2 regions of the Luteibacter yeojuensis genome follow, and region 1 is predicted to be linked to the other one. Evidence: predicted binding sites of a transcription regulator. Region 1 holds the regulator's gene; the other holds the start of a gene.

Region 1 (5,348 bases):
CCACTTCGTCCTGGCTTACCTTGTCGGCGGCTGGCGCCGCCCCGCCCGCGAGGGAGCCGGTCAGGCGTACCAGTTCCACCAGCGAGGATTCGACCTTGGCCATGAACGCCTCGACCTGCGCGACGCGCTGGCCGGAGAGGTCCTGCCACGACTGGGCCTCCACCATTTCGCCGAAGCCGATGTCGCAGCTCTGCGCGAAGTCGCCCACGCGCACGGCCAGCGCCGTGGCGTTGCCGGCGAAGGCCGGGTCGGCCTGGTCGAGCACCAGCACCTCGTCGGCCTGGCGGGCGAGCGCCTGGGCCTGGGGGCGCAGCTTCTCGCTGAAGTCGAGCGTGCGATGCGCGGCCTGCGAACTCATCTCGAGTACGTCGCGCAGGTGCTTGCGCGCGTCGCTCATGTTGCCCGGCACACCGTCGTGCGAGATGTCGGCGGCGAGGCGGCGTGCGGATTCGTGCAGGTCGCGGGCGAGATGACCCAGGGCCAGGAACAGGTGCTGCTCGCGGGTGCGGAGGAGGTTGTCGAGCGCCTGCTCGAAGGCGGCCGGGTCATCTGCGTCGAGCAGCTCGCGCAGTTCGGGAGCCACGTCGTGGCCGGTGGAAAGCATCGTGTTCATGGGTCGTTCCTTAGCCCGCGGCCGCAGCGAGACGTTCGAAGATCTTGTCGAGTTTTTCCTTCAGCGTGACCGCGGTGAACGGCTTGACGACATAGCCGTTCACGCCGCTCTGCGCGGCGGCGATGATCTGGTCGCGGTTGTTCTCCGCCGTGACCATCAGCACCGGCAGGGCCTTGAGCGCGGCGTCGGCGCGAATCGCGCGGAGCAGGTCGATGCCGGTCATGTTCGGCATGTTCCAGTCGGTGACCACCAGGTCGAACGGCTGCGCGCGCAACACCGCCAGGGCGGCATTGCCGTCCTCGGCCTCCTGGATCAGGGTGTTGGTGAACCCCAGCTCCACCAGGAGGTTCCTGACGATGCGTCGCATGGTGGAGAAATCGTCCACCACGAGGATCTTCATGTTCTTGTCCAAAACTTCTCTCCGCCTTGCTGCTGCGCGTTCGTCAATGCTTTTCTTTCCAACCCGACATGCGTGCGCGGAGGCGGATGAGGGCCTGGCCGTGGATCTGGCACACCCGCGATTCGCTCACACCCAGCACCGCGCCGATTTCCTTCAGGTTGAGTTCTTCATCGTAGTACAGCGACATGACCAGCTTTTCGCGCTCGGGCAGCCCGTCGATGGACTGCGCCAGCGCGTCGCGCAGGCCTTCCTGTTCAAACAATCCGTCCGGACCCGCGGCATCCGGGTCGGCCACGTCGATCGCGGCGCCTTCGTCGCCTTCGGGCGCCGTCAGGCTCAGCAACCGCGCGCTCGCCGCGTCGGCCAGGATCTGGTTGTATTCCATGGCGTCGATGCCCAGCCGCTTCATCACTTCCGCGTCGTCGGCGTCGCCACCCGTCTCGTTTTCGATCTGCCTCGTCACCTCCGCGACCTCGCGCAACTTCCGATGGACGGAACGCGGGGTCCAGTCCGTCTTGCGCAGTTCGTCCAGCATGGCGCCACGTATGCGGATACCCGCATAGGTTTCGAAGCTGGCCGCGCGAGTCGGCGAGTAATTTCTTGCGGCCTCGAGCAGTCCGATCATCCCGGCCTGCATGAGGTCGTTTGCGTCCACGCTCGGCGGCAGCCTGCCCATCAGGTGATAGGCGATACGGCGCACCAGCGGCGCGTGGGTCTTTACCAGTTGATCCGCCGGGATACGCGTGATCTCGAGATATTCGGTCGCGACGCTCACAGTGGCAGCCCTCCTCCCAAGTGGGACCGCTCGGCGAAAAAGCCGATGCGGCCCTGTGCCCGGGGCTCGGGTTCACCCCATGTATCGACCGACCTGGCCAGATTCTTGAATCCGACCGCGGACCGGCTGCTCGGCCAGGCGTCGACCACCGCCGACTGGCGGCGGATGGCCTGGCGCAGGTATTCGTCGTGCGGGACCATGCCCATGAAATCCAGGGACACGTCGAGGAAGCGGTTGGTCACCCGCGCCAGCTTCTCGAACAGCTGGCGGCCCTCCTGGGCGTGGCGGACCATGTTGGCCACGATGCGGAAGCGGTTCACGTCGAATTCCCGGCTCATGACCTTGATCAGGGCGTAAGCGTCGGTGAGCGAGGCCGGCTCGTCGCAGACCACCACCACCACCTCGTCGGAAGCCGCCGCGAACATGGACACACTGTCGGAAATGCCGGCCGCGGTGTCCACGATCAGGTACTCCGGCGCCAGCGGGTATTCGTCGAAGGCCCGGATGACCGCCGCGTGCTCGATGTTCGGCAGCTGCGCCATGCGCCGCGCGCCGGAGGTGGCCGGAATCACCTTCAGGCCGTGGGCGGCCTCGAGGATGAGGTCCTCGATCCGGCACTCCCCTTCCAGCATGTGGCCCAGGTGGCGGGTGGGCTGCAGGCCGAGCAGGACGTCGATGTTCGCCATGGCGAGGTCGGCGTCGAGCAGGAGGACATCACGGCCGCCCATCGCGAGCGCCATGCCGAGGTTGACCGCCACCGTGGTCTTGCCCACGCCACCCTTTCCACCGGCGATCGCGATGCTGCGGGTGGGGCGACGGTCGGCGAGCCAGTTGAGTCCGGCGGCCTGGGTGGAATCGACGTGTGTGCTCATGAAGGAAGTCACTGCCCGTGTGTTTCTGTCTATGGTCCGTTAGGCCGCTTAAGCCAGGGCCGGCGCAGCCGTGCCGAAACGTTCGGCAAGCAAGGCGTCGTCGGGTTCTTCGTTGCGCTGCTTCAACAGCTGTGCCGCGAGGCAGACGAGCTTGCGCGCATCGGCCGAGGCGATGTCCTCGGGTACGCGCTGACCGTCCGTCGTGTAGTCCAGCGGCATGTTGTGGCGGATGAGGGCCGAGAGCGCGCCGCCGATGAGCGGCGCCTCGTCGAGCTTGGTGAGGATGGCGGTCTGCGGCGCCAGCGGCGCGTAGGCCCGGATGGCGCCGTCGATGGCCTGGGCCTGCGCGTTGGCCGCGAGCACCAGGCAGACGCGCACGTCGGAGGTGGCGCGCAGCGTCTCGAACTGCTGCTGCAGCTTGGGGTCGTTGCCGGCCAGGCCGGCCGTGTCCACCAGCACGGTGTGCTTGCCGCGCAGCTGGAGGAGCACATTGCGCAAGCTGGTGGCATCGTGGGCGTTGAACACGCGCACGCCGAGCAAGCGGCCGTAATGCTCGAGCTGCGCGCCGGCGCCGATGCGGTACTGGTCCGCGCTGATCAACGCGACGTTCGAGGCGCCATGGCGCAGCACGGCGCGCGCGGCGAGCTTGGCGATCGTGGTGGTCTTGCCCACACCGGTGGTGCCGACCAGCGCGGTGACGCCACCGCCGGCCGTGTCGAAATGGCGTCCGCTGGTGCGGATGTTGCGCGAGAGCAGCCCCAACGGCAGGTAGCGGGCCTGGTCGGAGGTCATGCCCGGCGGCAGTTCGGCGCACAGCGCACGCGCGACGTCGCCGTCGATGCCCAGGCGGGTCATCTCGCGCAGCACGCGGGCGCGCAGCGGCTGCTCGCGATCCATCTGGTTCCAGGCGAGGGTGGAGAGCTGGACTTCGAGCATCTCGCGCAGGTTGTTGATCTCGGCGCGCACGCCGTTCACGGCGGCATCGTTGTTCGGCACGACGGTGGCCGCGCGCACCACGTCGGCCACGCTCGCGGCCAGCGCGGCGCTGGACTGGCGCTGCGGCGCATTCGCGCTGGCCGGCGCACCGGACTTCGCGGCGCGTTCCACTGCGGCCGCCGTGGCGGCGCGGGCCTGGTCGATGCGCGCGGCACGCTCGGCTTCGTCGCGGAGGGCGCGCGCCGGGACTTCCTCGCGCTTCGGCGACTCGATGCCGAAGCCGGCCTCGCGCACCAGCGCCTCGTCGTAGTCGAGGGCGGCGATGATCTCGATGCCGTCGTCGAGCCGGCGGGTGGACAGGATCACGGCGTCCGGCCCCTGCTCGTCCCGAACCTGGCGCATGGCCTGGCGCATATCCGGCGCAACGAATCGTTTGATTTTCATGCCTCTATCCTTTCCTCATCCTGGCGCCCTCATCCCGAAGCGCGCTGCCTGTTCGATGGTCCGCGCCCCAACCGCGCGGGTGTTCATGTCTTACCGTCCGAGGGCCGTCACCAGCTTGACGCGTCGGTTGTCCGGAACCTCGTTGTAAGCAAGTACATGCAGGTTTTGGGCCACATGACGGGTGAAGCGCGAAAGCCAGGGACGAAGCGCCGGCGAGACCAGCAGGACAGCCGGTTCGCCCGCCGCTTCCTGGCGCCGCGCCGCATCGGCGACGCTCTGCTGCAGGCGATCGGCGAGCCCCGGTTCGACAGCCGCGCCAGCGGGACCGCCGCCTTGCAGCGACTGCAGAAGGATCTGCTCCAGTTCCGGCGCCAAAGTAATGACGGGAACTTCCGTGCCCAGACCGGCGATTTCCTGGACGATCTGTCGGCCGAGGGTGACGCGCACCGCCGCGGCGAGCACGCCCGGGTCCTGGCTCTGCCCCGCGTGCTCGGCCAGCGATTCCACGATGCCGCGGAAGTTGCGGATGGGTACGCGCTCGGCAAGCAGGTTTTGCAGCACCTTGACCACGGCGCCGAGCGACAGGCGCTTCGGCACGAGGTCCTCCACCAGCTTCGGCGTCTGCTGGGCCAGGCGGTCGAGCAGCTGCTGCACGTCCTGGTGGCCGATGAGCTCGTGGGCGTGGTTCTGCAGGATGTGCGAAAGGTGCGTGGCGATCACCGTGGCCGGATCGACCACCGTGTAACCGAGGGTCTGCGCGTGCTCGCGCATGCCCGGCTCGATCCACACGGCGTCGAGGCCGAAGGCCGGGTCGCGCGTGGCGATGCCGTTGATCGTGCCATGCACGCGGCCCGGGTCGATCGCGAGCATGCGCTCGGTATGGATTTCCGCCTCGCCCATCGGCACGCCCATCAGCGAGATGCGGTAGCCGTGCGGGGCGAGGTCGAGGTTGTCGCGGATGTGCACCGAGGGCACCAGGAAACCCAGTTCCTGCGACAGCTTGCGGCGGACGGACTTGATCCGCGCCATCAATTCGCCGCCCTGTGCCTTGTCCACCAGGGGAATGAGGCGATAACCCACTTCCAGGCCGATGGTGTCGACCTGGGCCACGTCCTCCCAGGAGAGTTCAAGGCGCTCGGCCGGCGGCGTCGATTCCAGCGCCAGCTCCGTGCCCGGCCCGGCCGTGCCGGCGGCGACGCCGGCGGCGGCATCCATCTGCTGCTGGTGGAGCTTCCACGCACCGAAGCCGGCGATCGCGGCCAGGATGAGGAACGGCAGGTTCGGCATGCCCGGGATGAGGCCCATGGT
Region 2 (5,348 bases), on a different contig from region 1:
ACAGGCCGATGCGGGTGCCCTCGCCTTCCACGACGATCACGATGCCCTCGTCGATCGCCAGGCGGCGGCCATCACAGCCGAACACGTCGAACAAGCGGACGATCGGCAGCCAATGGTCGCGGAAGCGGAACAGCTCGCCGCCGCCGGCCACGCTGCGGATGGCATCCGGTTTCACCTGCACCGATTCCACGATGGACACCAGCGGCACGATGTAGGTCTCCTCGCCCACCGCGGCCGTGAGGCCGTCGATGATCGCGAGCGTGAGCGGCAGCGTGATCGTGAAGGTGGTGCCGCTGCCCTGGGTGCTGCGGATGCCGACCGTGCCGCCGAGGTCCATGACGTTACGGCGCACCACGTCCATGCCCACGCCACGGCCCGAAAGGTCGGTGGTGGCGGCGGCCGTGGAGAACCCGGCCTCGAAGATCAGTTCGGCCACCGCCTCGTCGGACATGCCGTCGCCCGACGTGATGATGCCGCGCTGCACGGCCTTCGCCACGATGGCGTCGCGGTTCAGGCCCGCACCGTCGTCGGCCACTTCGACCACGATGGAACCGCCGCGGTGGAAGGCCTCCATGCGCAGCGTGCCCGTGTCCGATTTGCCGGCGGCGAGGCGCCTGGCCGGACCTTCCAGGCCATGGTCGATGGCATTGCGCACAAGGTGGACCAGCGGATCGCCGATCTTCTCAAGCACGGTCTTGTCGAGTTCGGTGGTCTCTCCGCGCAGGTCGAGCACCACCTTTTTGTCCAGCTTCTGCGCCAGGTCGCGGACCAGGCGCGGAAAACGGTTGAACACCGTGCTGATGGGCAGCATGCGGATGCTCATGACGCTTTCCTGCAGCTCGCGCGTATGGCGGCTCAGTTGGGCGAGCCCGTGGCGCAGCATTTCCAACTGCGACGCATCCACGCCGTCGTGGAACTGGCTGAGCATCGATTGGGTGATGACCAGTTCGCCCACGAGGTTGATCAAGGTATCGATCTTCTCGATGCCGACGCGGACGGAACTGGATTCGCTGTTCGCGGTCACGTCGCGCACGGCACGCGGCGCGGACGGGGCCGTCGGAGCGGCGGCGACCGGTACCGGCGCGGCGACACGCGGCGTCAGGCTGAGGTCGCAATCGCCGTCCACCCAGTCGAACACACCTTCGACGGCAGCGCGCTTGGCGCCGGCGTCGAGGTGGAGCGTCCAGCCGAGATAGGACGAGGAGGCGTCCATGTCGGCCAGCGCGGGAAGCTTGCCGGCGTCGCATTCGACGCGCAGCGGACCCAGGGCGCCGAGTTCGCGGAACATGCGCGCCGGATCGTTGCCGGTCTTCAGCAGGTAATCGAACGGGCGGAACGCGATGTCCCAGCCCTCGATGGCCTCGGCCGGCGCGGCGACCTTCGCCGCCGCCGGGGCAGCGGCCGTGCCGCCGGACACCATCGCCGACAGCTCGGCCAGCAGGACCTGGCTGTCGGCCGTCGCCGCCGACTTGCCGGCCATCGACAGGGCCAGCATGTCGCGCACGGTGTCGCCCGAGCGGAGCAGCAGCTCCACCACGGCCTTCTCCATCGGACGGCGGCCGCTGCGGACCTCCTCCATCAGGTTCTCGGCCACGTGGGTGAAGGCCGCCACGTCGGTGAAACCGAACGTGGCCGCGCCGCCCTTGATCGAGTGGGCGGCACGGAACACGACGTTGATCAGTTCCGGGTCGTCGGCACCCTCGTCCAGGGCGAGGAGCGCCTGCTCCATGGCGTCGAGGCCATCGAGGCTTTCCTCGTGGAACGCCTTGTGGAATTGCGCCAGATCGACTTTGGACATGGGGTGGATCCTGGATTGCCGGAACGTCTTGGAACGGATTAACCGAGCACGCGGGCCACAGTGGCCAGCAGCTGGTCGGGGTCGAACGGCTTCACCAGCCAGCCGGTGGCGCCGGCGGCCTTGCCTTCCATCTTCTTTTCCGGGTTCGACTCGGTGGTGAGCATGAGGATGGGCACGCCGCTGTAGCCGGCCATCGTGCGCATCTCGCGGACCATGGAAATACCGTCCATCACCGGCATGTTCACGTCGGCCAGGACCAGGTCGAACTTCGTGCCGCGCGCCGTATCCAGCGCGGCCTGGCCGTTGTCGGCCTCGTCCACGTCATGGCCCGCGCCACGCAGGGTGAAGGCCACCATGCTGCGCATGGAGGCCGAGTCGTCTACCGCAAGAATCTTCGCCATCGGAGCACCTTCAGTTCACGCCGGCGTCGGCCGGCAGTTCGATCAAAGCATGGAGGCCCAGCACGGACACGCCGCGTCGGAGAGGGTCGCTGACACCGGACCAGGCGACCGGAAGGCCCGCCGCGCGGGCATCGCGGGAAAACGCCGCGAGGACCTGCAGGGCCGCCGTATCGACCTGGGCCACGACCGCGCCATCGAGTTCGATGGGCTCGCCGGCCGCCAGGACACCCAGCAGCCTATCGCGAAGCGCGGGCGCCGCGCCGATGCGCAGGTCGGCATCCAGCGCCAGCGGGGCGCGGGGGGCGTCTTTGGGAGATTTCTTCGCCATCGTCCGTACCGTTGGGACCCTTGGCGCACATCGCCCGGGGGGTCGTTCGATGGGCTTATCGGCTTGGTGGGGGAAAGCTTTAGGGGTGTGGGTTAGCCTTCCCCGATCGACGGCTGTCGTGAGCGTGTAGCGGATCGACGATGCATTTTACAGTAGCAGTTTGGCTGGCTTCAGCCCCGCGAGCTTCTACGCCTGGCGAGCCAAGTACGGCGGCATGGAGGCTGAGGACGCCAAGCGACTGAAGGAGTTGGAGTCCGAGAACGGTCGGCTTAAGCGTCTGCTCGCAGAGGCCCATCTGGACATCGAGGCTCTGAAGTGTACGAGCCTGGGAAGACGGTATCGCTGGTGGCCCGCCAGCACGGAGTGAACGCCAACCAGCTGTTCCGGTGGCGCAAGCTGTATCAGGATGGCAGCCTGACAGCGGTTCAGGCGGACGAGGATGTGGTGCCGGCGTCGCAGTTCGCCGCGGCGCTGAAGGAGATTCAGGCCCTGCAACGCCTGCTGGGCAAGAAGACCATGGAGAACGAGATTCTCCGCGAAGCGGTGGAGTACGGCCGGTCAAAAAAATGGATTGCGCACGCACCCTTGCTGCCAGAGGACGGCCCATGAAGCGGGTTTGTGACGTCCGCGGTGTGTCGCGCACGGCGGCAGTGAAGGCACCGGTCGGTGTCCGCTCCCCCAGGCGATCCTGACCTGGTTCAGGAGATTCGTCAGGCCGTTGCCCATTTGCCCAGTTACGGTTATCGGCGGGCGTGGGCGCTGCTACGCCGCGACCGCGAGGCACGTGATGCCTTGCCGGTGAATCGTAAGCGCGTGTATCGCATCATGCGCACACACGGGCTGATGCTGGTTCGTTCCTCTGCCTGGCCTCGGCGGTCGCGTCGCCACGAAGGGCGAGTCGCCGTCGATACCAGCAATCAGCGATGGTGCTCGAACGGCTTCGAGTTTCGCTGCGATAAGGGCGAATCGGTACGCGGCACCTTTGCCCTGGATTGCTGCGACCGGGAGGCCTTGAGCTGGGCGGCGACGACGGGCGGTCAAACGGGCGACATCATGCGCGATGTCATGCTGGCGGCGGTGGAGAAGCGCTTCGGGGCAACGCTGCCCGATCGCCCCATCGAGCGGCTGACCGACAATGGCTCGCTCTACATCGCTCACCAGACACGGGCGTTTGCACGCCAGATCGAACTCGATCCGTTGACCACGCCGGTATGCTCTCCGCAGAGCAACGGCATGGCCGGGTCGTTCGTCAGAACGCTAAAGCGCGATTACATCGCACACATGCCCAAGCCCGATGCCCCGACTGCCATGCGGCATCTGGAAGAAGTCTTCGAGCACTACAACGAGCACCATCCTCACAGCGCCCTGAACTATCGTTCGCCTCGGGAGTTCAGGCGTCGTGTGGGTTCATCACCTTAAGCGTGTCGCGGTGTCCTCGATATCAGGGGGCCATTCCAGATCATGCCAAGACCCGACGCGGGCCTGACCGCTTAAAGGCGAAGATCTGCCGCTAATGTTATGCCCTTCACGGGGTAGATCTCGTATGAAACACCGTGGTCCGAAAATATTGACTGGAGCGCACGACCCAAAGCCTCATTCGGAGCGCCCTTGCTTTCCATAACGCCATATTTACTCATTAGGTCTGTAGAGAGTTTCGTCGCTAGTACGTCCAGGCCCAACCATGCATCCGCTAAGTCCCCGGGAGGGAATGGGTCAACCTTGGAAAGCTCATCAATGTATGCAACCAGCCCTTCTCCTTCGCCCTGACAATCTGGGAGCGAAGGAGACCAGATGAGCCCACAAACAGCCAATCGATACAAAGTATCGACCGCCGCCTGCCATCTGACGGAAGTGTCGGCTCCGGGCACAAGCCCGCTCGTAAATGTCTCCGCCGAGTAGTCGTCAAAGCAGAGTACATATAAGCGATCTTGTATTGCCTGCAGGGTAGGTCTATTCATCGCTAGCTCAATGATTCAAAAGGGGGAGCTTCAATTTCAATGCGCTTCCATCTCGAGTGCCGCGGCCCGACTCTTCAGGCACGTCATCGGCAGGAAGTTGCGCAACCTTAGAGCGACATCCAGATGACGAAATCAGGCGGAATCAACTATGATCTTTACTCAATTTCACCAGTAAACGTCGTATTCATATTGACACACTGTCATACGTGGGAAAGACTCGACCCGCTTTAGCGCTCGATGAGACGCGTTCGTCCCCGCGCGATGCGATCCGCGGTACACGTTCCAGTGATGGGAGTTTCGATGAAGCGTAGCCTGCTCGTGGGCCTGTGCCTGCAAGGTATCTCGTTCCTCGCGGGCACGGTGGCCGTGCATGCCGAAAGCGCGGTGCCATTGATACCTCTACCCGCGGAAGTGAGGCCGATGTCGGGTTCGCTGGCGATCGATGCGCACACGGCGATCGCATATCCGCCCGGCGACAAGGGCGCGAAGGCCGCGGCGGACTATCTGGCGTCGGAACTCCGTCGCAGCCGTGGCCTGAGCCTCGCCGTGATGCCGTCGACCAAGGTGGCCGGCCACGCGATCGTTTTCCGCACCGACACCGGCGCGGCGGTCGACAAGGCCGAGGGCTACACGCTGGATGTCGACGACAAGGGCGTGCAGGTATCGTCACGCGACGACGCCGGCCTGTTCTACGGCGCGGTCACGCTATGGCAGCTGGCGACCGCGGACGGAAAACGGGGTGCCACCCGCATCCACGACGTCGCCATCCGCGACTGGCCGCGCTTCGCATGGCGAGGTCTGATGCTCGACGTGGCGCGACACTTCCGCGACGTGGCGACGGTGAAGCACGTACTCGACACGAT

The links. Region 1 encodes FliA, which starts transcription of late flagellar genes. Its sites were predicted from a motif close to TAAAGTTTNNCNNNCNNNGGCCGATAA; they were not measured.
Region 2: HBF32_RS00440 (STAS domain-containing protein) is a predicted target of FliA. The motif match lies at 2,583-2,609, and genes of this name have one in related genera.

What each region holds. Positions count from the first base shown of each region.
Region 1 is NZ_JAAQTL010000002.1:104,937-110,284, forward strand. Features, by position in the region: gene HBF32_RS15350 (protein phosphatase CheZ) at 1-613, opposite strand, end outside; gene cheY (chemotaxis response regulator CheY) at 624-1,025, opposite strand; gene HBF32_RS15360 (RNA polymerase sigma factor FliA) at 1,057-1,788, opposite strand; gene HBF32_RS15365 (P-loop NTPase) at 1,785-2,660, opposite strand; gene flhF (flagellar biosynthesis GTPase FlhF) at 2,709-4,040, opposite strand; gene flhA (flagellar biosynthesis protein FlhA) at 4,131-5,348, opposite strand, start outside.
Region 2 is NZ_JAAQTL010000001.1:98,952-104,299, reverse strand. Features, by position in the region: gene HBF32_RS00450 (chemotaxis protein CheA) at 1-1,798, opposite strand, end outside; gene HBF32_RS00445 (response regulator) at 1,837-2,199, opposite strand; gene HBF32_RS00440 (STAS domain-containing protein) at 2,210-2,527, opposite strand; partial or broken gene HBF32_RS00435 (transposase) at 2,694-2,864, shown strand; partial or broken gene HBF32_RS00425 (transposase) at 2,840-3,943, shown strand; gene HBF32_RS00420 (beta-N-acetylhexosaminidase) at 4,786-5,348, shown strand, end outside.